DNA from 4 places in the Brevibacterium sp. LE-L genome. Region 1 is predicted to be linked to each of the others. Evidence: riboswitches for the same ligand, from Rfam matches in the RefSeq annotation. Region 1 holds a riboswitch; each other region holds the start of a gene.

Region 1 (7,200 bases):
TGCCGGAGTCGAAGACCACTCGGTATGAGTCGCTTGACAAACCGAACTTCGAGAAGTACGTCGTCGAAGCCAACCCTGATGCCAAGGTCGAATACCGCAACGCCAACCAGGATGCGACTCAGCAGCAACAGCAGGTCGAAGCCGCGGTGACCGAAGGCGTCGACGCCATCGTCCTCGACCCCGTCGACGCCTCGGCTGTGGCCTCGGCGCTGTCGAAGGCTGAAGCGAAGAAGATTCCGGTCATCGCCTATGACCGCTTCTTCGACGGAGCCGACTACTACACCTCCTTCGACAACAAGAAGATCGGCAACCTGCAGGGACAGGCCGTCCTCGACGGACTCAAGGATGCCGGCGTCGATCCGAAGTCGGGACCGGTGTGGATGGTCAACGGCGACCCGAAGGACCCGAACGCCGCGGACTTCAAGGCCGGTGCCGAAGAGACCCTCAAGGGCGCGGGCGTCGACATCGCGGCCAGCCACGACACCCTCGACTGGAACCCCGACGACGCTCGCCAGTGGGTCGAGGGCCAGCTGCAGGGCAAGGGTGAGGAACCGATCGCGATCTACTCGGCCAACGACGGCACCGCCGGCGGCGTCATCGCCGCGACGAAGAAGGCAAAGGTCGATCCGGTGATCACCGGCCAGGATGCCGAGGTCGACGGACTGCAGAACATCCTCAAGGGTGACCAGTACGCCACGATCTACAAGTCGATCCCACCGCAGGCCGAATTCGCCGCTGAAGCCGCGATCGCTCTGGCCGGCGGTGAGGATGTCGATGCGGGCACGACGTACAAGGACACCCCGACGGACTTCGTCGAGGCGAAGGTTGTCACCAAGGACAACATCAAGGACATCGTCGGTGATCAGATCAAGGCCTCCGACATCTGCTCCGGAAACGTCGAGAAGCTCTGCGACGAAGCAGGCGTGAAATAACCCGTGCGCAAAGCCGCGCGCAAGGCCCGACCTCGTGCCGGCGACCACCTCGGTCGCCGGCCGGCGAGGTCATCGACAGCGACAAGTAGGAACAGATGACATCTGAGACACCCGAACCGGCTCCCGCAGAAGCGTGGGCGCCGGGAAGCGGAACGGACACCGTGCTCGAACTGCGCGGAATCAACAAGCGGTTCGGCGCCGTCCAGGCTCTGACCGATATCCATCTCACCGTCGGCCGCGGCGAAGTCGTCGGACTCGTCGGCGACAACGGTGCCGGCAAATCGACCTTGATCAAGGTCATTGCCGGAGTCCACGGTGCTGATGAGGGCGAACTCCTCATCAATGGGGCGGCGCAGAAGTTCTCCTCGCCGAAGGATGCGCAGAAGGCCGGAGTGGCCACCGTGTTCCAGGACCTCTCCCTGTGCGAGAACCTCGACGTCGTGGCCAACCTCTTCCTGGGGCACGAGAAGACCCGCGGCGGAGTCCTCGACGAGGTGTCCATGGAAGCGAAGTCCTGGGAGCTGCTGCGCAGCCTGTCGGCGAAGATCCCGAGCGTGCGCGTACCGATCGCCGCCCTCTCCGGCGGTCAGCGGCAGACGGTCGCGATCGCCCGGTCCCTCCTCGGTGAACCTTCGCTGGTCATGCTCGATGAGCCGACTGCGGCGCTCGGTGTGGCGCAGACCGCCGAGGTGCTCAACCTCATCGAACGGCTCAAGGAACGCGACCTCGGGGTGCTGCTCGTCAGCCACAACATGGCCGATGTGCAGGCGGTGTGCGACCGGGTGCACGTGCTGCGTCTGGGCAAAGACGCCGGCGACTTCCCGGGAGACGAACGCACCGATGTGCTCGTGGCAGCGATCACCGGAGCCAGCGACAACGTTGTGACCAAACGCGCAGCACGAAGGGGTGAGCGTCGATGACCCGCAATTCCTTCATCACCGATGAGCGGATCTCGTCCGAAGGCATCGTCAGCACATTCATCCGCCGCGTCAAAGAGGGCCAGCTCGGGTCATTCCCGGTCATCCTCGCCCTCGTCGTCATCGTCATCGTCTTCCAGACCGCCGACAGCAATTTCATCTCCCCGGCCAACCTCGTCAACCTCTCGACGCAGGTCGCATTCCTCGCGATCCTGGCACTGGGCATCAACCTCATCCTGCTGCTCGGCGAGATCGACCTCTCGCTTGCGCAGCTCGGCGGCCTGGCCGCCTCCCTGCTCGGAGTGCTCGTGGTCAGGCAGGGTGTGCCGCCGGCGATCGCGCTGATCATCATGCTGCTGCTCGGCCTCGTCGTCGGTGCGATCCAGGGCTGGTTCTTCGCCGTCGTCGGCATCCCGGCCTTCGTCGTGACCTTGGCCGGTCTGCTCGCCTTCACCGGTCTGACGCTGACGACCCTGGGCACGCAGAAGAACCTGTCGATGTCGGACACCTTCGCCTTCGATTTCGCCAGCTACTACTTCCCGGCGGTCTGGGCCTATGTGTTCGGGGCGATCGCGATCATCGGCTTCGGAGCAGGCATCATCTACTCGAAGCTGCGCCGTCACCGCGAGGGACTCAACGCTCCGAGCTGGACCTCGGTGATCGTGCGCATCGTGCTGCTGACCGCGATCGTGTTCGGGTTCCTCGTCCTCGTCAACCAGGACTTCGGCCTGGCGATGCCGTTCTTCCTCATGATGGTCATCGCCATCGGCATCGATCTCGTGCTGCGCAAGACCCGTTACGGCCGTTCGATCTACGCCGTCGGCGGCAAGGTCGAGGCGGCCCGACGTGCCGGCATCCGAGTGACCTGGGTGCGCATCAGCGTATTCATGGCCGCCGGCGTGCTCGCGGCGCTCTTCGGCTTCGTCAAAACCGGTGTGACGACGAACGCCGGATCGACGCTGGTGAGCACGCAGGACCTGCTCAACGCGATCGCCGCAGCCGTCATCGGCGGCACCTCGCTCTTCGGCGGCCGCGGAACCGCGTGGGCGGCCGTGCTCGGTGCGCTGGTCGTCGGCGCCATCAACAACGGCCTCTACCTCATCGGCTTCAACTCCGATGCGCAGCAGATCATCACCGCGCTCGTCCTGCTCACCGCCGTCGTCATCGACGCACTCAGCCGCCGCGGCCAGAGGTACGTCGGCCGCGGTTAGCCGAGAGCCGTCCGTCCTCGGGTATGGTCCGGCGGTCAGGCGCCGGAGAGCAGACTCGCTTCGACTGCCGGAGTGATCGGGTCTCCCGCGCCCGTGGTGATGAGCCGGTGAAGGCTGTCGTGGGCATTGCGCGTCCACCCCTGTGCGCAGCCCTCATAGCAGGCCAGCATCGGGATCAGCCCCACATGGGTGAAGGTCAGCCGGGCACCGGAGCCGGCCGGCTCGATGTCGAAGCGCACGGTCGTCCCGGCCCATTCATCGACGCCCTCACCCGCTCCGAAACGATTGTCGAGGATCCTCCAGACGACGCGTTCGCCGGGGACGAGCTCGGTGACCTGCACGCGAGTGGTGTGGATCTGCGGCACCGTATAGACGAATTCGCCGAGGCGGTCGGTCGCGCCGTCGATGCGCTGCGACCACCAGCCGCGCACATTCGTCACGGCGGCGTAGACCTCCTGCGGTGACTGCGGCACCTCATAGGTGAAGGTGAAATCCGACGATGACATTGCGTCGGGCGTAGATGTGGGATGTGCTGTGGTCATGGCGAGGCTCCTTTGCCGTTGTCTGCCGATCCCAACTTGCATCAAACAAGTTGATGAAGTGATGATCCCACGCCTGCTTTCATCATGCAAGTATCAAGGTAGAATCATTCTCATGCTGGGCAGAACGTATGACAACGAAGTGTGCTCCATTGCGCGCTCGCTCGAGATCGTCGGCGAACGGTGGAGCCTGCTGATCATCAGGAATGCGCTGTTCGCGGGAGTCACCCGCTTCGGCGACTTCCAGAAACGGCTCGGAGTGGCGACCAATGTGCTCACGACCAGGCTCGATGGCTTCGTCGAGGCGGGGATCATGTCCCGGAACTCGGGGTCCGGCGGGGTCGAATACCATCTCACCGACAAGGGACGTGATCTGCGCGGAGTGCTCATCGCGTTCACCGACTGGGGCGATCGTTGGCAAGCCCCTGCCGGGCGGCCGATCATCTACCGGCACGATGACTGCTCGGGTGAGGTGCATAGTTCGATCCGCTGCGATGTCTGTGGTGGGAAACCTGACGCCGTCACCGCCTCGAAGGGTCCGGGCATGCCTGAGGAGAAGTGGTCGCACCGAACTGACTGACACAGGCACCCGATACGAATGGGCGTGGGCAGGTGCCGGGGCGGGGCTGAGGGGTCGCTCGTGTCCGACGGGGCTGATAGAGTCGAAGCCAATGACATGGGGTGCCTCATGACGTTCCGCTCGGGCCGAGAAGTCCAGGCGGAGTTCGGCGAGGCTGAGAGAACACCCATCGAACCTGATCTGGGCCATACTAGCGAAGGGATCGTCATGGTTGACTTCGACCTGCGTTCTGCCAATGCGCGACTGCGTGCAAGCAATCCACTCATCCAATGCATCACGAACACCGTCGTGCAGCAATTCAGCGCCAACGTGCTCCTGGCCATCGGTGCCTCCCCGGCGATGCTCGACCACGAAGCCGACGCCGGGCAGTTCGCCGGCATCGCCAGCGGCGTCCTCATCAACTTCGGCACCGCCTCGAACCACCAGCTGCTCGCCGCCGATGCCGCCATCGACGTCGCCAACGCGGCCAGCAAGCCCTGGGTCCTCGATCCGGTGAGCGTCGGGGCCGTCGACTTCCGCACCTCCCGCATCCGTCGTGCCGCCGCCGACCACCCGACCGCCATCCGCGGCAATGCCTCCGAGATCGCCGCGCTGGCCGGAGTCGGCCTCGGCGGACGCGGAGTCGACTCCACCGATGACGTCGATGCGGTCCTTCCCGCCGCCGCGAAGCTGGCCCGAGAAACCGGGGCGATCGTCGCAGTCTCCGGACCCACGGACGCGATCGTCGCCCACATCGACGGCGCCGACCATGTCGCCCGCATCGCCGGCGGCCACGAATACATGCCGCTGGTCATCGGCACCGGCTGCTCGCTCGGAGCCGTCACCGCCGCCTACCTCGCCGCCGCTCGCGGTGGACTCGCCGATCCCGACGCCGACGCCTCGGCGGTGAACGCATCGGAACACACCACGAGCGGTGAGGCCGCCTCGGCGAGGTTCGAAGCCGTCGTCGCCGCCCACGCCCACTTCGCGGTCGCCGGCGAAGACGCCGCCGAGGGAGCCAAAGGACCGGGCAGCTACTCGGTGAACTTCCTCGACGCACTCCACGCCGTCGACGACGACCGGCTCGCACAGGCCAGGGTCAGCCTCGACACACTCGCCGCGGACGAAGGCGCGCGGGCATGACCGCCGGATCCGCGCACATCACCGACGATCTGCGCAACGCTGCTGACACCGACCGCTTCGTCGGCATCGACACCCGCCTCTACCTCGTCACCGACTCCGCCCAATGTGAGGCGGCCGGTCGCACCGTTGCCCAGACGGTCCAGGCCGCGGTCGCCGGGGGAGTCGGCATCATCCAGGTCCGCGACAAAGACATCGATGACGGCGAGTTCTATTCGCTCGCCCGTCAGGTCATCGCCGCCGTCGACACCGCCACCCGCGGCACCGACCGCATCGTGCCCGTCGTCCTCAACGACCGCGTTGAGGTGGCCCGCCGCCTCATCGACGAGGGCGAGACCATCCACATCCACGTCGGCCAGACCGACACCACCGTCACCGAGGTGCGCGCCGTCGTGGGTGAGGCACCGCTCATCGGTCTCTCGGCCGCCACCAGCGCCGAATTCGCCGCCGCCCGGGACACCGGCGTCGTCGACCTCGTCGGCATCGGTCCGGTCTATGACACCACGACGAAGGCCGACGCACCCGACGGCATCGGACCCGACCGCCTCGGCAAACTGGTCGCAGAGGCAGGCATCCCCGCCGTGGCGATCGGCGGAATCACCGCCGACCGAGCTCCTGACCTGAGCGGACGCGGGCTGATCGGGATCTGCGTGGTCTCGGCGATCTGCCTGGCCGATGATCCGAAGGCCGCCGCCGAAGACCTGCTGTCGGCGTTCGCGGGACGCGATCACGACGGCCGCGCGGACAGCGCAGGCAGCACCGCCGGCGGCCAGGCATGAGCACGCGCCCGCCGATCACGCTGACCATCGCCGGCACCGACCCCAGCGGGGGAGCCGGAATCCACGCCGACCTCAAGACCTTCACCACGCGCAAGACCCTGGGCACGAGCGTCATCACCGCCCTCCTCGCCCAGAACACGCACGGGGTGTCTCGGGTCTACCCGATCGACGATGACTTCGTCGCCGACCAGTTCGACTCCGTGCTCGAAGACATGCCCGTCGACGCCGCGAAGTCCGGGATGCTCGGCGGCCGATCCCTCGTCGACCTCGTCGTCGCCCGCGCCGCCGAAGGCCTGCTCGGCTTCTACACCGTCGACCCGGTGATGATCGCGACCTCGGGCCATCGCCTCCTCGAGTCCGACGCCGTCGACGCGGTCCGCACCCACCTGCTGCCCGTGGCCGACCTCATCACTCCCAACCTCCCCGAGGCGGCCCTGCTCCTGTCCGAGGACGAACCCGAAGCGCAGACCCCCGACCAGATGCGTGACCAGGCGCTTCGCCTGCTCGAACGTGGGCCCGGCGCCGTCCTCCTCAAGGGCGGGCACGGCAGCGACGGAGACGTCACCGACATCCTCGCCACCCGGGACGGTTCGGTCCGCGAGTTCACCCACCCCCGCGTGGCTACCGCGAACACGCACGGAACCGGGTGCACCCTCTCGGCCGCAATCACCGCCGAGGTGGCCGTCCTCGGCCGTGAACGCGCAGCATCGGCGAACGGGGGCGCGGGAGCGGCCGTGACCGGCACCCCCGAGATCGGGTCCGAGCTCCTCGGCGATGCTGTCAGCAATGCCCTGGATTTCCTCGCCCGGGCTCTCAGCTCGGCCGCGGGCTGGCAGGTCAGCCTCGACTCGGATGGGGCACACGGACCCGTCGACCATCAGGTCGACATCGTCCGCGGGCAGCCTTCCTGACCGACCGCTCACCGCACGGTCGGGCACCCCATCTGACCAACACGAATCACAACCGCACGTCACACGAGTACATAGGAGTTCCCATGACCGTCGATTTCTCTGCCGGACCCCAGACCGCTCAGCTCTGGGACCGTGTCCGCCCCATCATCGAACAGATCGAAGACCTGCCGTTCCTCGCCCAGCTCGCCGACGGCAGCCTCGACGTCACGGCG
Region 2 (7,200 bases), 130 kb from region 1:
CACGGTTCTCCATGTTCTGTTCGGGGAATGAGGTTTGGGAATCAGGGGCGGTTCGTGCTCAGCCCCAGGCCCGCACGAATCGGCGCGCGGTCGCCTTGGGGTCTTCGGCGGCGCAGATCGCGGAGACGATGGCAGCCCCTGCGGCGCCGTCGTCGCGCAGCCGGGCGATATCGTCTATACCGATGCCGCCGATCGCGACCGAGGGCACCGACGCCGCGGCCGCCAGGCGTCGAAAGCCGTCGAACCCCAGCGCCGGAGGATGGTCCGGCTTGGTGGCCGTGGGGCGGATCACGCCGATGCCGAGGTAGTCCACAGTGCCTTCGGGTAAATGCGTCACCGCTGCGAGGTGCTCGTCACTGTTCGCTGTCAGGCCGATCACGGCATCGGGGCCGAACTCGTCGCGCGCCGATCGCACGGCGGGGTCACCCTGCCCAAGATGCACCCCGTCGACCGGGATGCCGCGTTCTCTCGCTGCTATCGCGACATCGAGCCGGTCGTTGACCAGCAGCAGCGCGCGGCCCTGGATCGCTTCCGCCAGACGTTCGAGCTCACGCAGATGTGCATCGAAGCCGGCATGCTTGTCGCGCAGCTGTACGGTGCGCACCCCGCCATCGACGGCTGCCCGCACGGTCTCCGCCACGCCCCGTTCACCGCAGAGCGCACGATCGGTCACCAGGTAGATGCCGAGGTTCACGCCCCACCGCCCGGCGCCGTCTCGGCGCGCACCTGCTCCGACGCGCTCACCTCCGCTGCGCTGATCGCGTACAGCGCGTCGAGCAGACGGGCAGCGAACGACCCGGGCCCCGCCGTCTCTGCAGCGGCCCGCTCAGCGGCGATCCCGTACACGACATGCGCAGCAGCCACCGCCTCGACCGGTGAGAACTCACCACGGATGGCAGCGAATGCCGCGATCAGCGCACCCAGCGCGCACCCACCGCCGGTGATCTTCGTCAGCGGCAGATCGCCGTTTGAAACCCGGAGGATGCGCTCACCGTCGGTGACCAGATCCACCGGCCCAGACACCGCCACGACTGTGCGCAGGTCTCTCGCCAACCGCATCGCGATCGGTGCGGCCGCCTCGGTCTCATCCGCACTTTCGACGCCCTTGCCACCCGTTCCGGCCCCCGCGAGCGCGAGGATCTCGGAGGCGTTGCCCCGGATCGCGAACGGGTGCTGGGCGGCGAGCTTCTCGGCGAGAGCTGTCCGGATGGGCAGCGACCCGATCGCGACCGGATCGAGCACCCACGGCGTGCCCGCATCGTTCGCCACGGCGACCGCTTCCTCGGACGCCGCACGCTGCTCCGGGATCGGCGTTCCCAGATTCACCAACAGGCCCCCGGCGACACGGGCGAACGGTCCGGCCTCGCCGACGATGTCGACCATCGCCGGTGCCGCGCCGATGGCCAGCAAGGTGTTCGCGGTGAAGTTCGTGACCACCGAGTTAGTGATGCACTGCACCAACGGGGTCTGCGCCCTCAGCTCACCGAGCAGAACCGCGGATGATGAGACAGACATGAACTCTCGCTTTCTTCCACTGCGAAAGAAAGTCGATCACCATGACGGCACGCCGAAAGCGGACACCTGGATCGGTATCTCGAACGCGCTGAAGTCATCCGGACATTCCCTTCGCCAGTACGAACTGGATCAGGTTCGACGGGTGTGATCTCAGCCGCTGGGTGCGGCACCCCGTGTCACTGCCCACTACCCTAACGCATTCGGCCACAACTGGGAGCACTCCCGTGGAACGCTAGGGCCGCCGATGGTCAGGAGCACGGCAGATCCTGGCGGGGGCTGTCGACGGTGATTCGCCGACACTGAACCAGATCGGTGCAGCCCACGGTGTCAGGGACCATATAGAAAGATCAAATACCAACACGGGCAGCCGACCACGGCCCCATCCTGGTACAAAACCATGCGGTCGGCAGGAGCACGGAGACGCTGAGGACTACCAGCCTCTGAGGGGCTCCGGGTGAGATCGGCCGGCGGCATCGGCGCCCTCCACTCCTGCTGCACGGAACCCGCACCTCCGTCAGTACACGAAAAAAGCGGCGGGAGTGAACGCAAGACCTCGGATAAACGTTCCCTCGCAAAGAGCCAGCGACCGATGAGCAGCACAAATCCTCGGTAGACTGGTGTGACGTGACACGGGGTGCTGCACGGGATCTGCGGCTGAGATCACACCCGTCGAACCTGCTCTAGTTCGAACTAGCGAAGGAATGTCCAAGTGAGTGCTTCCACCTCTCCGTCCCGTCCGATCGTCGCGACGATCGCAGCAGTCATCCGTGGCGGCGACGTGCTGCTGGTGCGTCGCGCGAACCCGCCAGATGTCGGGCGGTGGGGCTTCCCTGGGGGGAAAATCGAAACCGGCGAAACAATTCAGCAAGCCGCCCTACGCGAGTTGCATGAGGAAACCGGCGTGCACGGTGAGGCACGCGAGGTGTTCACCGCTGTCGATGCCTTCCATCACGACGACTCCGGCACCCTCCTCCAGCACTTCGTCCTCGTCGCGGTGCGGTGCGACTGGCGAACCGGGGTACCCGTGGCAGCTGATGACGCGCTGGAAGCACGCTGGTTTTCAATCGAAGACCTCGAACACGGAGACCTTGCACTCAGTCTTGATGTGCGCGAAGTTGCCGAGACTGCCTTCCGGCTCGCGCAAAGCTCTTGAACTATCTCAATACGTTTGAATGATACCGAACGACGGAAAGAGGACAACTACTTTTGGAACCGCACGGGGTTCCTGGTAGATGCAGTGCGACACAATGCGGGTTCTGTCAGTTGATCGTTTCGTGACGATCCCAGAAGTCTCGCAGTCGCATAGCGAGAGATTCAGGGCGTTCTTCCGGTACGAAATGCCCGCAGTTCTCGATGATGCCACCTTCAAGTGGCGCGTAGCGTCGGTTGGTACGGATAGTCCACGTACCTGGTACTGGTGCTCGGTGGGAGTGGTACTGGCCCCGAGCGTGTGCTCGGGGCCGGCACCTGTCGTCCTGGCGGCTACTCCCAGTAGCCGTCGTCGGCGCGGGCTTGCTCGTGGCGGAGCCTGCGCATGTCGATCTGGCCGAGGCTGATCTTTCGGGCCTGGTTCGACAGCCGGTTCACGATCGAGTCCGCAGCGACTCGGTCCGGCAGTTCGGCCACCCAGTGCGCTGGCCCCGTCTGCGAGGCGATCATCGTTGGCAGCCGGTGTTCCCGGTTCGCCAGCACTGCGAACAGATCGCTGGCAGCGTCGCTGTCGATCCCGACGGTGAGGAAATCGTCGATCACGAGTAGATCCGTGTGCGAGAGGTCGTTGAGCAGCTTCTGGTGGGCGATACCGTCCCCGCGGGCGATCACCAACCTCCTGGCCAGGTCGTCCATCCGGGCGTAGACGACGGAGTGGCCGTTGTGACACGCCGCGATGCCGAGCGCGCACGCCAGATAGGTCTTCCCACCGCCGGTCGGTGAGGTGATCAGCAGGTTGGTGGGATCTGCTCGCCAGTCGTGTGCGGCGTAGCGACGCATCCGCACCGGGGTGATGCCACGATCCTCGCGGTAGTCGATCTCCGCGATCGATGCCTGCGGGAGGGGGAAGCCGGCGGCACGGATGAGCTTGTCGACCTTGTGGATCCGGCGCTGCTCGAGTGCGTCGTCGGTAGCGGTGAGAAAGATCTGCTCCGGGGTGAGCGTGTCGTTGGCTTCGTCGTCGATGAGTTCTTCGAACCGGGTCGCGATATGCGTGACCCGCAGCTGGCGGAACTTGTCGTAATCGATGCTCGTGAACGTCACCGGGCCTCCTCCCCTCCGGTCTCGTAGTGAGACGCGTCGCGCACGTACACATCGGGTCCATTCGGTGCGCTGGCTGCGCGTTTGCGTGTGGACGCGGCCGGGATCGGCGCCCTGGGTTTCTTCTGGTCGCTGTCGATCGCAGCCATGATGCGCTTCAGCGTCGTGTAGGTGGCGTACCCGCCCCGGTTGACGAGTTCCTGGCAGGCGGCCTCGAGCCGCTGCCGGTTCTGCTTTCCGAGTCCGCTCAGGATGTTCTGGCAGTCGAGATATCCCTGCGCCTCGATCGTCTGCCGGTCGAGGACCTGCTCGATCACCGTCACGGTCGCCGGGCCGGCGCTGCGGGCACGATCGGTAAACCAGCGCCTCGACCACAGGCCGTCGATGCCCTGATGCTGCTTGGGCACATGCTCGGGAAGCGTCGAGTACCGGCCCTTGCGGCCCCACAGTCTGGGGTGCTCACACACGATCGCGGTGCCGTCGAACACCGTCACCCGCGACGACGTCAGCCGGACCCGCAACAGTCGCCCGGCTAGCTGATAGGGCACGGAGTAGCGCTGGGAATCGGCGGTGACGTGGTAGTTCCGCCCTGCCTTGAGCTCTTTCCACTCGACCTCTTCGAACCGCGCATCGGGCAGCGGACCGAGCAAAGACAGCTCCTCGGCCTCGAATCGCTGCCACCGGGTCGTGTCGTCGGCCCGACGCAGGTCGTGGTTGATCTCGTCGACGCGCTGCTCGATCGCGTCGTTGAGCTCGGACAGGCTCGTCCAGACCTCGTCTTCGAGGTAGCCGATGACACGCTTGTTGACCACGTTGACGGCGTTCTCGGCCGCGGCCTTATCGCGGGGCTTGCCCGCCCGGGCCGGGACGATCGCGGTCCCGTAATGGTCGGCGAGCTGCTGATAGCGGGCGTTGACAATCCGCTCCCGGTCACCCTTGCGCCGCGGATGCGTCGACGTCGTCGGGTTGTCCGGGACCACCAGCTGGACCACGCCCCTGTAGAACGAGAACGCGCGCACGTGCGCGTCCAGCCACGCCGGCGACTTCATGTTCGCGTAGGCGCGGCAGAACAACACCCCCGAGTAGGGAAGCACCCCGACCCACAGGTACGCCTTGGTGACCTGCCCGGTGACCGCGTCGACGAGATCGAGCGTGTCACCGGCCCAATCGACGAGCATCGCCCGTCCCGGCTCGTGGTGGAGCACGGCGACCAGGTCATGCGATCTGACGTAGTCGGCGAACAGGGCGCAGAACTGCGAATACCCGTACTTCTTCTGCCCGCCGCTCTGGGTGTCGGCGTAGCGGCGCCATGCCTGCAGCAGCGTGAAGTGCCGGTTCTGCTTCATCGACGTCAGCACGCGCGCCAGGTCAGGCTGCGCGTACTCCACCGAGACCCGCCGGCGTCCGTCCGGGAACCACGCCGCGAGCTCGGCATCACCGACCGCCGCAGCCGAGGTCACTCCGTGCCGGGTGAGGGCTTGCTTCACACGAGAGACGTCGCGTCGCGAGCATCCGACGGTCTCGACGACCTCGCTGTAACTGCGATCTGCGAGCACCAGCTCCATGATCGCCCGATAGTTGACCATACCAAGGGCCTTTCCGACTCAGTGACGGGCGACACGGACGTGCCGCCCCACCGCTCAGAAGACCACCGAAATCACGGCAGTACCACCTATCCAGAAAACTGATACCAGGTACGTGGACTATCGGGACCAAGTAGCGCTACGCGCCATTCAAGGAGAGACGTGCTATCTCGGGTTTCTTCGACGTAGTCTCTCCACTTACTCAGCACTGGAGCTTGGGCCGCGAGCCCGTGATCTCCCCAAAGGGCCAACGTGGGAACGGTGACCCGGTACCCCACCTGATGGTCGTGTTCATCGTGATCGAGGTCTTCCCAGGTCGCTCGGTAGTCCTCGAATCCCGCATGCATTGCGCCCGGTTGCTTGAAGGACTCGATGTAGTGACCGATCATCGGTTCGAGACGGTCGCGCCGCAGTGTCCATCGATGGAATAAATAGCGAAGATACTCTTCTTCCCGACCAGATGTCATTGCCTCGGGGAGGTCGTGCTGCATATGGAAGAGCCAGTGGAAAAATCCGGCCGCCGTCGCGGTATCGGATTGGAACATCGCATGCGTGGGCACGACATCCAAGACCGCGAGCGTCCTGATCCGGTCAGCCTGGTCGAGCGCGAACCTGTGCGCTACTCGTGCCCCACGGTCGTGGCCGACCACATGGGAACGTTCGACGTCGAGTGCGTCGAGAAGTTCCACGATGTCGGCAGCCATGCGACGTTTGGAGTACCCGCCCTGGGGCTTGTCGCTGAGCCCGTAGCTGCGCAGATCGGGGGCGATGACCCGATAGGCGTCTGGCAGGAGCGGGGTGAGCTGATCCCAGCAGGCTGAGGTTTGCGGCCAGCCATGCAGGAGCACGACCGTCGGAGCATTCGGGTCAGTGTTCCCTGACAGCGTGTAGTGCAGGCGAATCGAAGGCAAGCTCAGAACATCAATCACAATTCGATACTAACCGCATAAAAGGGTTAGCTCATAGAATGAGGTCTGTGACTGCATCACAGCGTTTCGAGCCTTGGCTGTTCTACGGCGGATCAGTGGCGCTCGATTTCGTCAACACACTGCGAGACCGGGCTACGACGCCCCGCGAGACACTGACCTCCCCGGAAACACTGAGGGTGTGGGCAGGGCAAGCCCGGCTCGTTCCACCTGAATCTGGGTTCGGCGTCGAGACCTCCATCACGGACCAGGATCTGAGCGACTGCCTTGATCTGCGTGAGAGTATTGATGCCTTGCTTGTCCCTCAAACAGCGCTGCATTCGCGGCACATTTTGCTGGTCAACCGATGGGCTGCTGCGGCTCCGCGTCAGGAGATTGACGAATCAGACCCTGAGTTGGTCATAACCAAAATGGCATCGATAGAGAACGTGTTTGGAGTGCTCGCGGCAGATGCAATCTCGATTATTGCCCAAGGAGAACAGTCACGGATCAAGGTGTGTTCGCACCAGAGGTGCGGAATACGTTTTATCGATCGGTCACGCTCGCAGCAGCGCCTCTGGTGTTCCATGCAACGATGCGGCAACCGCGCTAAGGTCGCCCGCCATGCCGCCGGGCGAGACAACAAGTCTTAGCTCAGGCTGTCGGTAAGGTTGTGAACAGAAAGCACCGATCAGGACCGTGTTACTTTTGCAGGCCCACGGGGTTCCTTCCTCGGTGTAATACCGCGTCAACGGTGTCGAGAGAGAGCGGTCGTCATCGATCGCGTCGGTGAGCGCGCCAAGCTTCGCTGGCGGAGTAGCGGACGGTGGTTGGGGCTGGCGGTCAGGTGTACGTGATCGACGGTGGTCTGCCGCCCCTGATGAAGTTTCCGAGGTAGGCGACCACGCGGTCTGCTTCGGAGCCGAATGGGTTGTCGGTGACCATGT
Region 3 (7,200 bases), 140 kb from region 1:
CGCACTCGGCCTCGAAGTGCAAGGGATCAAGCGCCGTGCTGCTCAGCAACAGGTACGCGAGTGGTTCCCTCGCTTCGGCCTCTCGGGGTTCGAGGATGCTCTGCCGTTCGAACTGTCCGGCGGGATGCGGCAGCGCGCGGCGCTGCTGCGCACCGTGGTGCAGCAACAGCAGACCCTGCTGCTCGACGAACCCTTCGGTGCGCTCGATGCGCTCACCAAGCAGGAGCTGCAGGCCTGGCTGCAGCAGGTCTGGATCGAGCACGACTGGACCGCCCTGCTCATCACACACGACGTTCGCGAGGCGATCCTGCTCTCCGACCGCGTCGTCGTACTCACCCCACGCCCAGCCTCCGTGCGCATGGTGATCGATGTCGCACTTCCCAGGCCGCGTGGCATCGAGACCATCGCTCACCCCGAGTTCGCGCGGCTCGAACGCACACTGCTCGAAGCCCTGAGCAGCTGATCAGGCGGCGGAGTCGAGTGCCTGCTGCCAGAAATCGGCCTCCAGCCGGGTGGCGGCGCGGAACACCTGCACAAGCGCCTCGAACCGCTGTTCGGTGACCTCGCCGCCGGTCAACGCGTCAAGGCGTTGGATCGCAGCCGTTGCGGCTCCCTGGAACTCGGGACCGGCGTACTCGGCGATCCACTCCGCGTACGGGTGACCCTCGCGGGCCCGGCGCGCCGGATCGAGAGCGACGCCGATCTCGCCGTAACCGATCGTGCAAGGGGAGAGTGCGACGTGCAGGTCCAGCAGGTCGCCCGACATGCCGGTGTCCAGCACGTAGCGGGTGTAGGCGACCGTCGCCTGCTTCTCAGGCGCCGCATCGAGCTCGTCTTCCGGGATGCCCCACCTCGCGGTGAGGCGACAGTGCAGCTCGGTCTCGTGCAGGATCGCGCGCAGCGCTCCGCTCGCGTCTGTGATGTCGGCGAGGCTGCGACTCTTGTACGCGGCCAACGCGTTCGCGCGGGCGAACTGCACGAGAAACAGGTAATCCTGCACCAGGTAGTCCTGGAACACGGGCAGCGGCAGGGTGCCCTCGCTGAGCTTCTGTACGAACTCGTGCTCGGTGTAGGTCCGCCACTCGGGGCCGATCGCGGTCTTCAGGTCTGCGAAGAGGGTCATCGGGCTACTCCTTCCAACGGGTGGGTATAGCTGGCGTCGAAGAACTCCAGCTCGATCGCGACGGCCCGCGCGAAGAAGTCCTCGGCAAGCGCCTGCTGCGCGGGGCCGACCCGGTCGAGCTCGGCGCGGAGGAAGGCGACGAGGTCGTGGAACCCGGGGTAGTCGTGGAGCGTGATCCAGTCGGCATGCACGAAGCTCTCCGGCAGCGCTTCAGGCGCGTTCGTGGCCCAGTCGAGGTACAGCCATTCAGTGACGAGCAGCACCGCAAGAATCACCGCGTACTCGCGGGTCTCGGCCGCCTCGCGGAACAGCGCCGTGAACGCGGTGGTCGCCTCCGTGTCGGGGATCAGCTCACGCTGCTCTTCGGTCACGCCGAGCGCGTCGAAGGCGCGCAGGAAGTAGGTGCTCTCGTCGCCCGCGACTTCGCCGATGAAGCGGGCCAGCCTCAGCCGCGGCTCGAGCGCGTCGGCGCTCGCGACCGCAGAGCCGAGCAGTACCAGGAAGCCGTCGAGGAAGCGATAGTCCTGCACGAGGTAGCCAGCCATCACGGCGTCGTCGATGCTGCCGTCGAACAGTTCGCGCACGAAGCGGTGCGAGACCGCCCGCTCCCAGGTGTCTCGGTTCTGATCGCGCAGCGCGTCGGTGAATCTCTCGGTCATCGTTCTCCTCCTCGGTCAAGTGCGTCGCCCCAGAGGGCGTGGAAGTGGTGGACGGGGCCGTGACCGGAGCCGACCTCCAGGTCTCCGGCGCGGAGAAGCGCCTCGGTGAGGTACTCCTTTGCGTGTTGCACCGCCACGGGCACGGCCTGGCCCGGGAGGAGGGCGGCGAGCGCGGCCGACAGGGTGCAGCCGGTGCCGTGATTGTTCACGGTGTCGATGCGCGGTGCGGTCAGCTCGATGGTCTCGGCACCGGTGAGGATGTCGATGCTCTCGCCGCTGCCGAGGTGACCGCCCTTCAGCAGCACCCAGCCGGCTCCGAGGCCACGCAGCTCATCCAGCGCCGCCCGCATCCCTGCGAGGTCGCCGATCTCGGTGTCGCGTCCGAGCAGGACCGAGGCCTCGGGGAGGTTCGGGGTGATCACGGTGGATCGCGGCACCAGTCGCTCGCGGATCGTGTCGACGGCGTCCTGCTCGAGGAGATGATCTCCGCTCTTGGCGACCATCACTGGGTCGAGCACCACCGGGCACTTCGTGTAGCGGTCCAGACTCTCGGCGATCGCCTCGGCGATAGCGGCGTTGGCGACCATCCCGATCTTCACTGCGTCTACGCGCACGTCCTCGAACACCGCGGCGATCTGATCCGCAACGAATCCCGGCTCCAGAGCGACGAAGCCCTGCACACCCTGTGTATTCTGAGCAACGACGGCCGTGATCACGCTCATCCCGTAAGCGCCCTGCGCGGAGAAAGCCTTCAGATCGGCTTGGATCCCCGCGCCCCCGGTGGGGTCAGTGCCCGCGATGGTCAATACGTTCGGAATCAAAGTCCCGTCTCCATCTCTCGCTCGTGTCGAGCCTGGAAACGGGAGTGCGCGCCAGCACCCGCAAGTGTGCCTGCATAACGTCGTTCATCGACATCCCTCCGCGAGTCCGAACTCGATCAGGTTCCCGGGTGTGATCTCAGCCCGCGTCGGGCACCCCGTGTCTACACATCCACCATAGCCAAAAATCATCGTCGAGGGGCGAACGCGGCGCGGAACTACTCCGCTCAGACGTGCGAACGCCGTGACCGACGGCTGTCAATACCGTTACGTTGACGAGGTGCTACGCAGAGTAACGCACGCCGCTCGGACATTGTCACCGTTCTGCATGGTGACTGCGCGGTTCACCTGATCTGCATGACGGTCTCGATGCGGGTGATGAGTGCGGGTGACGGGTACAAGTACCTGCTTCGCACGATCGCTGCCGCCGACGGCGATCGCTCCCTCTCGACCCCGCTGACCAGGTACTACACGGAGGAGGGAACACCACCGGGCACTTGGATGGGGTCGGCTCTGCACGGCCTCGGCGACGGGCAGATCGTTCACGGCGATGAGGTCTCAGAGTCGCAGTTGCAGTTGCTGATCGGCATGGGCCGCGACCCCGTCAGCGGCGACCCGCTCGGGCGGGCCTTCCCACGGTACGTCTCGGTCGCGGAACGGATCGAGCAGCGCGTCGCGGACCTCGACCCTGGCCTGGGGATGGGTGAGCGTGCCGAGCAGATCAGCCAGATCGAGGCCGAGGAGATCGAGCGGGGCAACCGCCGTTCGGTTGCGGGCTTCGACTACACGTTTTCGGTGCCGAAGTCCGTTTCGGTGCTGTGGGGCGTGGCCGACGCCGGCACGCAGGCCCTGATCGCTCAGGCGCATCACGACGCGGTCGCCGAGGTCGTGGACTTCATGGAGCGCGAGGTCGCCGCGACCCGCACCGGCTACACCGCCGCCGATGGCGCGGTCGCCCAGGTCGACGTGACCGGCCTGATCGCCACGGCCTTCGATCACTACGACAGCCGCTCCGGGGACCCGCAGCTGCACACCCACGTCGTGATCTCCAACAAGGTCCAGACCGCGTTGGACGGACGCTGGCGGTCGCTGGACGGGCGGCCCATGCATGCGGCGGTGGTCGCGCTCTCGGAGCATTACAACGCGGTTCTGGCCGACCGCCTCACCGGCACGCTCGGCGTGGAGTGGGAGGCGCGGGATCGGGGCCGGGACCGTAACCCGGCGTGGGAGATCACCGGGGTCAGCGAGGAGCTGATCGAGGAGTTCTCCTCCCGCGCCCGCGATATCGATGCCGAGGCCGACCGGCTCATCGCCGCCTACACCGCCGAGCACGGTCGCCGGCCCTCGGCGCGGACGATCGTGCGCCTGCGCGCCCAGGCCACCCTCGCCACCCGCCCCGAGAAGCAGGTCCACTCCCTGGCCGACCTGACGAGCGGCTGGCGCGAGCGGGCCGGCCGTCTACTGGGTGAGGACGCGACCGGCTGGGCCGGTGGTCTCCTCGCCACGGCGCAGCAGGTGCGGCCGTTGCGGACTGATGATGTGCCGTTAGAGGTGATCGCCAAGCTCGGCGCCTCGGTGGTCGAGGTTGTGGGCGAGAAGCGCTCGACCTGGCGGCGATGGAACCTCCACGCCGAGGCAAGCCGACAGTCGATAGAATGGCGGTTCGCGACCGCGAGCGACCGGGAGGCCACCGTGGGGATGATCGCCGATGCCGCCGAGCAGGCCTCACTGCGGCTGACGCCGCCCGAGCTCGCTACCAGCCCGGCCGCTTTCCGCCGCCCAGACGGCACCAGCGTGTTCCGGCGCCGCCACTCGACCGTGTTCTCCTCCACGGTGCTGCTGAAGGCCGAAGACCGTCTCCTGGAACGCTCCCGCACCCTGACCGGCCCGATGGTCGAGGTCGAGACGGTCGAGAAGATCACCGCGAAGCCCGACCGGGAAGGGCACCTGCTCGGCGACGACCAAGCGGCAGCGCTCACCCAGATCGCAGTCTCCGGCCGGGTTCTCGACGTGTTGGTCGGCCCGGCCGGTGCCGGGAAGACCACCGCCATGGCAGCGCTGCGCCAGGCATGGGAGAAGCAGCACGGGAAGGGCTCGGTGGTCGGGCTTGCGCCGTCGGCGGTGGCCGCGCAAGTTCTCGGTGAGGATCTCGGGATCGCGACCGAGAACACGGCGAAATGGTGGCAGAACCATCTGACCCAGGGCACCACGTTCGAGGAAGGTCAGCTCGTCATCATCGACGAGGCTTCCCTTGCCGGCACCCTGTCGCTGGATCGCATCACCGCCCTGGCGGCCGGCGCGGGTGCGAAGGTGCTGCTGGTCGGCGACTACGGGCAGCTCCAGTCGGTCGATGCGGGCGGGAGTTTCGGGATGCTCGTGGCCGACCGCGACGACGCTCCCGAGCTCGTGGACGTGCACCGCTTCGTCCACGAATGGGAGAAGACCGCCTCCCTCGATCTGCGCCACGGCCGCACCCGCGTGATCGACACCTACGCAGGTCACGGCCGCATCAGCGATGGTGACGCCGAGGACATGATCGACGCCGCCTACACCGCCTGGCGTGCCGACCGCGACGCCGGACGGGCGTCGGTGCTGATCGCCGAGACCCGCGATGACGTGACCGCGCTGAACGCGAGGGCCCGTGCCGACCTGATCCTGGACGGCACGATCCGCCCCACCAGAGAGGTCGCGCTGGCCGAGCGCACGTCCGCAGGGGTCGGGGACACGATCATCACCCGCCGCAACGACCGGCGCCTGCGCACCGGCACAGGCCGGGGGTGGGTGCGCAACGGCGAACGGTGGCAGGTCACTGACGTGCGCGATGATGGGTCGATCACGATCCGCAAGCCCGGCCGAAGGTTCGGGTCGATCGTGCTGCCGGCCGACTACGTGGCCGAGCACGTGGATCTGGGATACGCCGTCACTGCGCATAGGGCGCAGGGCATCACGGTCGATGCCGCACATGTGCTGGTCGAGCCGTCCTCGACCCGTGAGAACGTCTACGTCGCGATGACCCGCGGCCGCGAGTCCAACCACGCCTACGTCGTCCTCGACCGCCCCGACGACCACGCCGCACCGCACCCCTCGGACAACGAGGAAGCCACCGGCCGCTCGGTCCTCTACGGAGTGCTGCAGCACTCGGGAGCCGAGCTCTCCGCGCACGAGACGATCACCGCCGAGCAGGACCAGTGGGGCTCGATCGCTCAGCTCGCCGCCGAGTACGAAACCATCGCCGCAGCCGCCCAACACGACCGCTGGGCCGCCCTCATCCGCGACTCAGGCCTGACCGAAGAGCAGGCCGACGCCACGCTGGGCTCGGTCGCGTTCGGAGCGCTGACTGCCGAGCTGCGCCGCGCCGAGGCCAACCACCACGACGTCGATACACTCTTCCCGCGCCTGGTGGCTGCTCGCGGCTTCGATGACGCCGAGGACATCGCCAAGGTCATGCACTACCGTCTCGCACGCGCCACCGCCCAGCCGGCCGGGTCGGGGCGCACGAGGAAGACCCCGCGGCTGATCGCCGGCCTCATCCCGCACGTGCAGGGCCCGATCGCGGCAGACATGCTCCAGGCCTTGACCGAGCGACGAGAGCTGATCGAGACCCGCGCCGACGCGATCCTCGACACCGCCCGCCAGACCGGCGAACCGTGGACCCAGCCGCTCGGTGACCCGCCGTCCGGTGACCGCGAACAGGCACGCTGGCGACGTGACGCCCGGACCATCGCGGCCTACCGCGACCGCTACCAAATCAGCGACGACACCCCACTCGGCCCGGCACCCCAGAGCGCGGCGCAGAAGATTGACCGCGCCCGCGCAGCGGCAGCCATACGTCGGGTAGCTGCGGATACTCCTCAGACCGGAGACTCTGTCGCCCAACGTTCTGTCAGCGTCAGGAGGCAAGAACGATCCCTGTGACATCTGGTGACACTCACGCCAGAGGACCTCTTGGCTACAGCCGAAGAGGATAGGATGTGACTCAACCGCATGGCTGCGGCACGCGTAGCTATGACAGCAACTTCGACCTCATGGGCACCTCCGTTGAGCGTCTTCAGCTATCCACGGAGGTAACTGTCGGCAATGGCTACGAAGCTCCCAGTTCCTGAGACGATCCTTGAACTCGTCGTAGATCACACCGACAGTCTCTTACCATCTGCAACGTTTTGCGCCGGTTTCGAAGATGGAACATGGCGCTCCGATGACCTCAGCGTCGACCTGATCAATTGGGCAGCCGATTGGATTCTTCCTACGCAAGAACTGGAAGGGTACAACCACGCTACTGGCACAGCACTGCTCGGGAAGGCTCTCAGTCGTGTTTACGCCACCATCGACTTTGAGAGAAGAGGAGAAATTGGTGAACTCCTCCTTCACATGATTCTGCGCAAGTTCTATGGAAGTTCGCGACTTATATCCCGGATCTACTTCAAAGACGCTGCCAACGACACTGTCAAAGGTTTCGACTGTGCCCACATTGTCGATACAGGAGCCTCCGGGGAACTAGAACTCTGGCTTGGCGAATCGAAGCTCTATAAGGACAGCTACGGTGCAGCCAGCGCAATATATGATGAGCTGAAGCTACATCTCAGTCGCGACTACCTGCGGT
Region 4 (7,200 bases), 2.1 Mb from region 1:
AACCGGGAATTCGGCGTCCTCGTCGGCTTCGACGGCTCCGAACTCGCCGGTCTCGCGGTCCGCTGCGGCGCGCTGGAAGCCGAACGACGCAAGACCACGTTGACCGTCGTGACCGCATATCCGCTGCCGACGATGATCTACCCGAACATGGCGTCGATTCCCAGCGAGCCCGAGGACGCGATAGCGAAGCAGGAAGCGGAGAAGATCCTCGCCGAGGCGGTCGAACTCCTCCGCGATCATCCCGGAGAGAAGAGCTTCCGCACCGTGCCCGGCGATGCGGCCGGCTCGCTCATCGCGCTGAGCACCGATGCCGAGGTCATCATCCTCGGCGCGCGGGGCCGAGGCGGCTTCATGGGCCGCGTCCTCGGCTCGGTGTCCACCGCCGTGCCGGCTCACGCTCACTGTCCGACGATCGTCGTCCCCCACCATGCCGCGAACGCCGAGGCGGACGGACCGGTGGTCGTGGCCGTCGACGGTTCGGACACCGGCCGGGTCGCCATGGTCACCGCGGCCGCCGAAGCCGCCCTGCGCCGAACAGCACTCGAAGTCGTCGCGGTGCTTCCGGCGGGAGAGGAATGGCTCTACTGGTACCCCGAGCTCGAGCTCAGCTCCGAAGTCACGGGACGGCGGCAGAAGCAGATCGCTGCCGGACTGGAGGAAGAGATCGCGCAGCTGTCCGAGCAGTTCCCGGATCTCGAGGTGTCCTCCTCGGTGCCGGTCGGTGACCCCACGCAGACGCTCGTCGAGATCAGCGCCAGGGCGCAGCTGACGGTGATGGGCACGCGCGGACGAGGACGGTTCCGCAGCGTCCTGCTCGGCTCCGTCTCACGCGGAGTCCTCAATCATGCCGAGGGCACGGTGATGGTCGTCCCGAGCTGACAGCAACGGCACCTGACAGCGCAGCGGCACCTGAGGGTCCGCGGACCGGACAGCTCCGTGCCGGAGCCCGCTCTCCCCTGTTGTACAGTGGTGGCTACGACAGGGGAGCGCCGTCAGGGGCGCTGAGAGTGCAGAAGAAGCTGCAGACCCTCGAACCTGATGCGGCTAGGACCGCCGAAGGAAGTCGAGACTCTTCACCCCTCCTTGTATGAGGAGGCACAATGCCGAAAACCACCACACCGAAAACCACCTCCGCCGCGGCGACCGCACACACCAGGGCTCCGAAATCGAAGCAGTGGCGGGTCGTGGACTATGTCACCACCGCCGTGCTCGGCATCGCCGTCGGGCTCGTGTTCTGGGTGTTGGCGCTGAGCTGGAAGGTCCTCGAACTCGCCTTCCAGGCCTTCCCGCCCTCGATCGGGCTCATCGCCGGCCTGTGGGTCCTCGCCGGCCCCTTGGCCGCTGCGATCATCCGCAAGCCCGGAGCCGCGCTCCTGTGCGAACTCATCGCCGCCATCGTCGAGGCGGTCCTCGGCTCACACTTCGGAGCCACCGTGCTGCTGTCCGGGTTCATTCAGGGCCTCGGTGCCGAACTCGTCTTCGCCGCCTTCGGCTACAGGCGGTTCACGCTCTGGATCACCGCACTGTCAGGGGTCGTGGCCGCGGCGTTCATGGCTGTGAGCGAGAACATCATGTACAACGCCGAATGGCAGTTCGGCTATCAGGCGATCTACGCGGTGTGCGCCATCGTCTCCGGCCTCGTCCTCTCCGGCATCGGCGCCTGGTACGCGTATCGGGCGATCGCAGCCACCGGGGCGCTGAGCTCGTTCGCCTCCGGTCGCCTGCGCTGATGGCACTGCCGATCACGGCACGCGGATACTCGTGGACGCATGCCGATCGCGATACACCGGCTGTCGGGCCCCTCGACATCGACATCGCCGCGGGTGAGAAGGTCCTCCTCCTCGGCCCCTCGGGGGCCGGCAAGTCGACTCTGCTCCATGCCATCGCCGGCGTCCTGCCCGAGGAGTCCGGCGAATCCAGCGGTGAGCTCCTCGTCGGCGGCGAGGCTCCGAATCCTCGCCGAGGCGGCACCGGACTGGTCCTGCAGGATCCCGATTCGCAGGTGATCTTCTCCCGCATCGGCGACGATGTCGCCTTCGGGATGGAGAACCTCGGTCTGCCCGCCGAGACCATCGAGGCTCGGATTCCCTCGTCTCTGCGTGCCATGGGACTCGACCTGCCCGCCGAGCATCCGAGTGCGGCGCTGTCCGGCGGGCAGAAGCAGCGTCTAGCTCTGGCCGGCATCCATGCGATGTCGCCGGAGGTCATCGTCCTCGACGAGCCGACGGCCAATATCGATCCGTCTTCCGCGCCCGGCGTCCGTGATGCCGTCCTTGCCGTGCAGGCCGAGACTCAGGCGACCATGCTCGTCGTCGAACACCGCGTGGGGCTGTGGCTCGATCACGTCGATCGGGTGATCGTGCTCGGCCGGCAGGGAATCCTCGCCCAGGGCGCTCCGAGTCGGGTCTTCGGTCATCCGAATCTCTCAAGCGTTCTCATCGACTGCGGGATCTGGGTGCCCGAGGATCCCTCACGATCCCGCGATGACCGTACCCGGTCGCTGAGCGGATCCGGCCGGACCGATGGTGAGCCCGAACGGTCACGGGTCCTGTCCGACCGGGCGGACGACCGCCTCGGCGAGGTGCTGCTGCGCACGGAGGAACTCAGCGTTGCGCGACCGCGGATGCGCGCGCCCGCGGTCGCCGGCCTCGATCTGAGTCTGCGCGCCGGGCAGGCGCTCGGCCTCGTCGGCCCGAACGGGGCCGGGAAATCGACGACAGCACTGACCATGGCCGGGCTCATTCCCGAATTCGCCGGTGCGGTCCACGCCGAGGCAGAGCTGCGTGACGGACTCAGACGCACCCGCCCCTTCGCCTGGCCTTCTGCTCAGTTGGCCCCGCGCATCGGGATGGTCTTCCAGGAACCCGCGCATCAGTTCCTCGCTTCCAGCGTCGCCGGCGAACTCGAACTCGGTCCGCGACTGGCCGGCTGGTCGAGTGCCGAGATCGCGACACGAGTGGATGACCTGCTCGTGTCACTCGGTCTGGCCGAACTCTCGCAGACGCACCCGCAGAGCCTGTCCGGAGGAGAGAAACGGCGCCTGTCGGTGGCGGCCATGATGGCACCTCGACCGCGAGTCCTCATCGTCGACGAGCCGACCTTCGGTCAGGATGCGCTGACGTGGGCGGGACTGGTCGAGATGTTCCTCGATGCTCTCGCGCACGGATCTGCGGTCGTGGCGGTCAGTCACGATCAGGCGTTCCTCGAGGCGATCGGGGCCGATCTCCTCGATCTCGGCGACCACGGTGGTGGGGCCACGACTCTGTCCGCCGACGTCCAGGTCAGGGCCGGTGATCGCGGTGAGTAAACGACTCGTGCGGGTGCGCTCCTCCCCCACCGAGGCGGCCGTTCCGGATCCGGGCCAGCTCATTCCCGTCATGCGCAGCACCCTCGTGGTTCGGTGCAACCCGCTGACGAAGATCGGCGTGGCACTCATCCTCATGGTCGGGGCTCTGCTGAGCATCGATCTGGTCTCGGCCGGAGTCGTCTTCGTCTTCTGCCTTCTTGCCCTTCCGGCCACGGGTCTCGACCTGTCGGCCGCGGCGAAGAGACTGTGGTTCCTGCCTGCCGGCGCCCTGCTCGCGGCCTGGGGTACCGCCTTGCTGGCGGAGAAGACCGGACCCGTCGTCGTCGACTTCGGACCGATCCTATTCACCACCGGATCGCTGTCCGCGGCCGCCGCGATCTTCCTCCGGGCTCTGGCCCTGGCGATTCCGCTCATCGTGCTCGCCTCGACGATCGATCCGCGCGACCTGTCCGATGCGCTCATCCAACATCTGCGCCTGCCCGAGGTGGTCGTGGTCTCTGTGCTTGCCGCCTCGCGGCTCCTCGGACTCCTGGTCAGCGAATGGCAGGTGCTGTCGATGGCGCGGCGAGCCAGGGGTGTGGCCGGAGGTTCGCTGCTGCGGAGGACTCACAGCCTCTTCAGCGGGGTGTTCGTCCTGCTCGTAGTCTCGATTCGTCGCGCCACCACACTGGCGATGGCGATGGAGGGCCGTGCGTTCGGTCGTCCCGGCCGGACATGGCGCAGGCGCTCACACTTCGGGATCCGGGATCTCGTGGTCGTGCTCATCAGCCTGGCCGTCTGTGCACTGGCGATCGTCGCCGCGCACCTGCTGGGGACCTGGAATCCGATCATCGGCTGAAGCTGAGCCGAAGCGCTTCAGTCCCGGGCCGACGGGCCTGCGAGCCGGCTGAGGAAGTCCTTGCCGAAGGCCCGCCAGTCTTCGAGAGCGTCCGGGCTCGGCAGCTTCGAGGTGGTGAGGACGACGAGAGTCTTGTCGTCGCTCTTCGCCTCGGCGGCGACTTCGACCTTGATCCCGCCGTCGAGGTCCGCTCGCCAGAAGGAGCGCTTCGCGGTCTCGGAGGTGCGGGGTTCTCCCTCGAGGGCCGCTCCGTTGAGAGTGCCGTCGACGAAGGAGGCGAACTTCGCGATGAGGTCGCTGCGCTGACCGGAAATCGTGCGGGAGACAGCCACGTCGAAGGTGCCGTCGGCACGCTGCCCCGGCACCCGCCGACCGATCTCCTGCTCGTAGGCGACGACTGCACCTTGGACCCACCAGCCGTGGTTGTCGACTTGGCCTTCGAACTGCGGATAGAGAGCGTCGGCAAGTTCTCTGTGACTCGCCGACGCTCCCCCGGCCGCCTCGAGGCGAGCGCGGGTGTCCTCCCACTTCTCGCCGAGGGCGGTCTCGATCGCCGGAATGTTCATCCCTCTGGTCGCCATGGCAGAAGTCTAATCTCTGCGGCGCCCAATAGCGACGGTTCAGGCCGGTCCGGCGATCAGTCGATCTTGAGTTCGCCCATCTCGTCCCAGCCTTCGCCGTCGATCTTGCGGGAGATGATCTTCGGGGTCGAGGCCAGGTGCGGGCGCATCGCTTCGAGCCCGGCAGCGAAGTGATCGCTCGTGACATGCGGTTCGGCACCCTCGTCGGTGAATGCTTCGACGAGGACGAACTCGTTCGGGTTCTCCAGGCTCTTCGACCATTCGAAGAAGAGATTGCCCGGTTCGGCCCGGGTCGCCTCGGTGAAGGTGCGCACTGCCTCGGGGAACTTCTCGACGCTTTCGGGTTTCACGTCGTACTTCACAACGATGAAGATCATGGGATTCTCCTTCAGCTCTTTGGTGGATGGTTCGTCTTCAGCCTAGTTCGGTCGACCGCACGAATCGACTGGACGCAGCGAGAACGCCTCACAGTCGTGTGGCGATGAGGACGAGGAAGTCGCTGCCGGCGTCGAAGGGGTGCAGTTCCCAGGTGGAGAACCTCTGATCGACGAACATCCCGGTGGCCCTGAGATCGTCGGCGAAATCATCGAAATCGTAGCCGCGTCCGGCGCCGAACCCGGACACGAAGCGGCCGCCGTGCTTGAGCGTGGACTTGATGTTGCTCAGGGTCTGCCGGCGGGAGGCCGGGTCGAGGAAGGCGAGCACATTGCCGGCGCAGAAGGCCACGTCGATCTCATCGATCCCGGTCCCTGCGAAATCGAAGTCGGCGAGATCGCCGGTGTGCCATTCCCCGCTTGGGTAGTCCTCCTCGGCGACGGAGATGAGGAATTCGTCGAGATCGACGCCGTATACAGTGTGCCCTTCTTCGATGAGCAGACCGCCGGCCCGCCCCGTGCCGCAGCCGGCGTCGAGGATCCGAGCTTCGCGCGGAGCCATCGCGTTGACGAGTCGGGCCTCTCCCCCGATGTCGTGCCCGGCGGCGACCTGTTTGCGCCACATCTCGGCATAGTTCGCCGAATGCTCGGGGTTGACCCTGCGGACCTGGTTCCACTTGTGATCGAAGCTCATGGCCTCATCCTAGGACGATTTCACAGCTCCCGACGTCGAGGTCGGTGCTCACACGAACACTTCGGCGATGACCGCGGCCACGGCGCTGACCGGATCGCTCGGGTCCGGGGAGGTGAGCACGATGATCTCACGCCCTCCCGCCTCGGCGACGGGATGCAGATCGACATCGGGCCCGCTCAGGGACATCATGATCGGCGTCGCCAGGGTCAGGCCCAGCCCGGTCCCTGCGAGTGCAAGGGCGACCGCGGTGTCGGTGACGATGTGCGTCTCCTTCGCATTGATTCCCAGCGCCGAGGTGGCCAGACGCATCGCTCGGCCGAAGAGCTCCTCGGCCGGCGGGAGGATCCAATCCGCCTCGGCCAGTTCCGTCTCCCCCGGTCGAGCCCGGCCGGTGGGCACGACGATGCCGAAGTCCTCTTTCGCCACCGCCTCCCAGCTCAGCCCGCGCATCGGCGGCAGCGGCACCGCCGGATAGTTGATCCCGATCCCCAGATCGATGACTCCGTCGATGACGGCCGCTGACATCGACTCCACATTGATCTCCCGTGCCCGGACCTCGATGTGCGGGTGGCGCTGCGCCAACCGGTGCACGACTTGCGGCAGCGCTGTCATCGATGCGGATCCGAACACGCCGAGGGTGACGATCGCTTCGCTGCGGAAGTCGCGGCCGAGCATCGCCATCTCGGCCTGCTTCTGGGCGGCGAGGATGTTCCGTGCACGCGGCAGCAGGGTGCGCCCGGCCTCGGCGAGGATGAGCCCGCGGCCGCGGCGGACGAACAGTTCGGAGTCGACGACCTTGCGCAGTGCGGCGATGTGCTGGGACACCGCGCCCACGCTGTAGCCGAGGTGGTCGGCTGCGCGCGTCATCGATCCCAGTTCGGCCACCGCGACGAAGGTGCGCAGCTGCCCGAGTGTCCACGTCATGGAGGCATCCTAGCTGTCTTTAGGTTTCCTCAACAGAGTGTTCACAAACTCTCTCTTGTCCTTAACTGTGAGGGCGAGCACAATGGGGGAAAGTCGCAGTCCGCCGACATCGACGTCGGCGTCTTTCGCCTCTGCGGCGGCCAAAGGCGGTCGCCGCGGGGGCAGACAGGGAGGTCACAGTGGAGATCCCGACCGCACCGAACACGGATCCGACCACGCCCGAAGGGGTACCGGCGAGCGCATCGGTGGTCATCATCGGCGCGGGAGTGATGGGCGCGGCCATCGCCTTCCACCTGGCCGAACGAGGCGTCGAAGACGTCGTCATCGTCGAACGCGACACTCCCGGCTCCGGTTCGACGTCGAAAGCGGCAGGAGGTGTGCGCTGCCAGTTCTCCGACGAAGTGAACATCGCCTTGGCCGCGCACGGCCTCGAGGTGCTGCGGAACTTCGAAACCGATTTCGGAGTCGACATCGACCTCGTG

The links. A riboswitch is a leader RNA that binds a small molecule or an ion and turns the genes downstream of it on or off. The one in region 1 is predicted to bind thiamine pyrophosphate.
Region 2: another riboswitch for thiamine pyrophosphate. It lies ahead of thiM (hydroxyethylthiazole kinase); the one in region 1 lies ahead of thiM (hydroxyethylthiazole kinase).
Region 3: another riboswitch for thiamine pyrophosphate. It lies ahead of thiD (bifunctional hydroxymethylpyrimidine kinase/phosphomethylpyrimidine kinase); the one in region 1 lies ahead of thiM (hydroxyethylthiazole kinase).
Region 4: another riboswitch for thiamine pyrophosphate. It lies ahead of ACQE2J_RS15130 (ECF transporter S component); the one in region 1 lies ahead of thiM (hydroxyethylthiazole kinase).

The regions. Positions count from the first base shown of each region.
Region 1 is NZ_CP189759.1:1,254,323-1,261,522, forward strand. It holds gene ACQE2J_RS05615 (substrate-binding domain-containing protein) at 1-932, shown strand, start outside; gene ACQE2J_RS05620 (ATP-binding cassette domain-containing protein) at 1,028-1,852, shown strand; gene ACQE2J_RS05625 (sugar ABC transporter permease) at 1,849-3,060, shown strand; gene ACQE2J_RS05630 (SRPBCC family protein) at 3,096-3,602, opposite strand; gene ACQE2J_RS05635 (winged helix-turn-helix transcriptional regulator) at 3,715-4,179, shown strand; TPP riboswitch at 4,267-4,399, shown strand; gene thiM (hydroxyethylthiazole kinase) at 4,387-5,301, shown strand; gene thiE (thiamine phosphate synthase) at 5,298-6,077, shown strand; gene thiD (bifunctional hydroxymethylpyrimidine kinase/phosphomethylpyrimidine kinase) at 6,074-6,988, shown strand; gene ACQE2J_RS05655 (TenA family protein) at 7,072-7,200, shown strand, end outside.
Region 2 is NZ_CP189759.1:1,387,092-1,394,291, reverse strand. It holds gene ACQE2J_RS06245 (ABC transporter substrate-binding protein) at 1-3, opposite strand, end outside; gene thiE (thiamine phosphate synthase) at 59-694, opposite strand; gene thiM (hydroxyethylthiazole kinase) at 691-1,515, opposite strand; TPP riboswitch at 1,604-1,699, opposite strand; TPP riboswitch at 2,136-2,234, shown strand; gene ACQE2J_RS06230 (NUDIX hydrolase) at 2,225-2,668, shown strand; gene ACQE2J_RS06225 (ATP-binding protein) at 2,998-3,768, opposite strand; gene istA (IS21 family transposase) at 3,765-5,351, opposite strand; gene ACQE2J_RS06215 (alpha/beta fold hydrolase) at 5,438-6,277, opposite strand; gene ACQE2J_RS06210 (CGNR zinc finger domain-containing protein) at 6,325-6,906, shown strand; gene secA2 (accessory Sec system translocase SecA2) at 7,097-7,200, opposite strand, start outside.
Region 3 is NZ_CP189759.1:1,396,412-1,403,611, forward strand. It holds gene ACQE2J_RS06255 (ABC transporter ATP-binding protein) at 1-463, shown strand, start outside; gene tenA (thiaminase II) at 464-1,123, opposite strand; gene ACQE2J_RS06265 (TenA family protein) at 1,120-1,782, opposite strand; gene thiD (bifunctional hydroxymethylpyrimidine kinase/phosphomethylpyrimidine kinase) at 1,779-2,603, opposite strand; TPP riboswitch at 2,680-2,771, opposite strand; gene mobF (MobF family relaxase) at 2,958-6,515, shown strand; gene ACQE2J_RS06280 (HamA C-terminal domain-containing protein) at 6,678-7,200, shown strand, end outside.
Region 4 is NZ_CP189759.1:3,315,470-3,322,669, forward strand. It holds gene ACQE2J_RS15125 (universal stress protein) at 1-879, shown strand, start outside; TPP riboswitch at 971-1,079, shown strand; gene ACQE2J_RS15130 (ECF transporter S component) at 1,101-1,730, shown strand; gene ACQE2J_RS15135 (ABC transporter ATP-binding protein) at 1,730-3,307, shown strand; gene ACQE2J_RS15140 (energy-coupling factor transporter transmembrane component T family protein) at 3,300-4,145, shown strand; gene ACQE2J_RS15145 (hypothetical protein) at 4,163-4,726, opposite strand; gene ACQE2J_RS15150 (putative quinol monooxygenase) at 4,783-5,103, opposite strand; gene ACQE2J_RS15155 (class I SAM-dependent methyltransferase) at 5,192-5,794, opposite strand; gene ACQE2J_RS15160 (LysR family transcriptional regulator) at 5,843-6,718, opposite strand; gene ACQE2J_RS15165 (NAD(P)/FAD-dependent oxidoreductase) at 6,898-7,200, shown strand, end outside.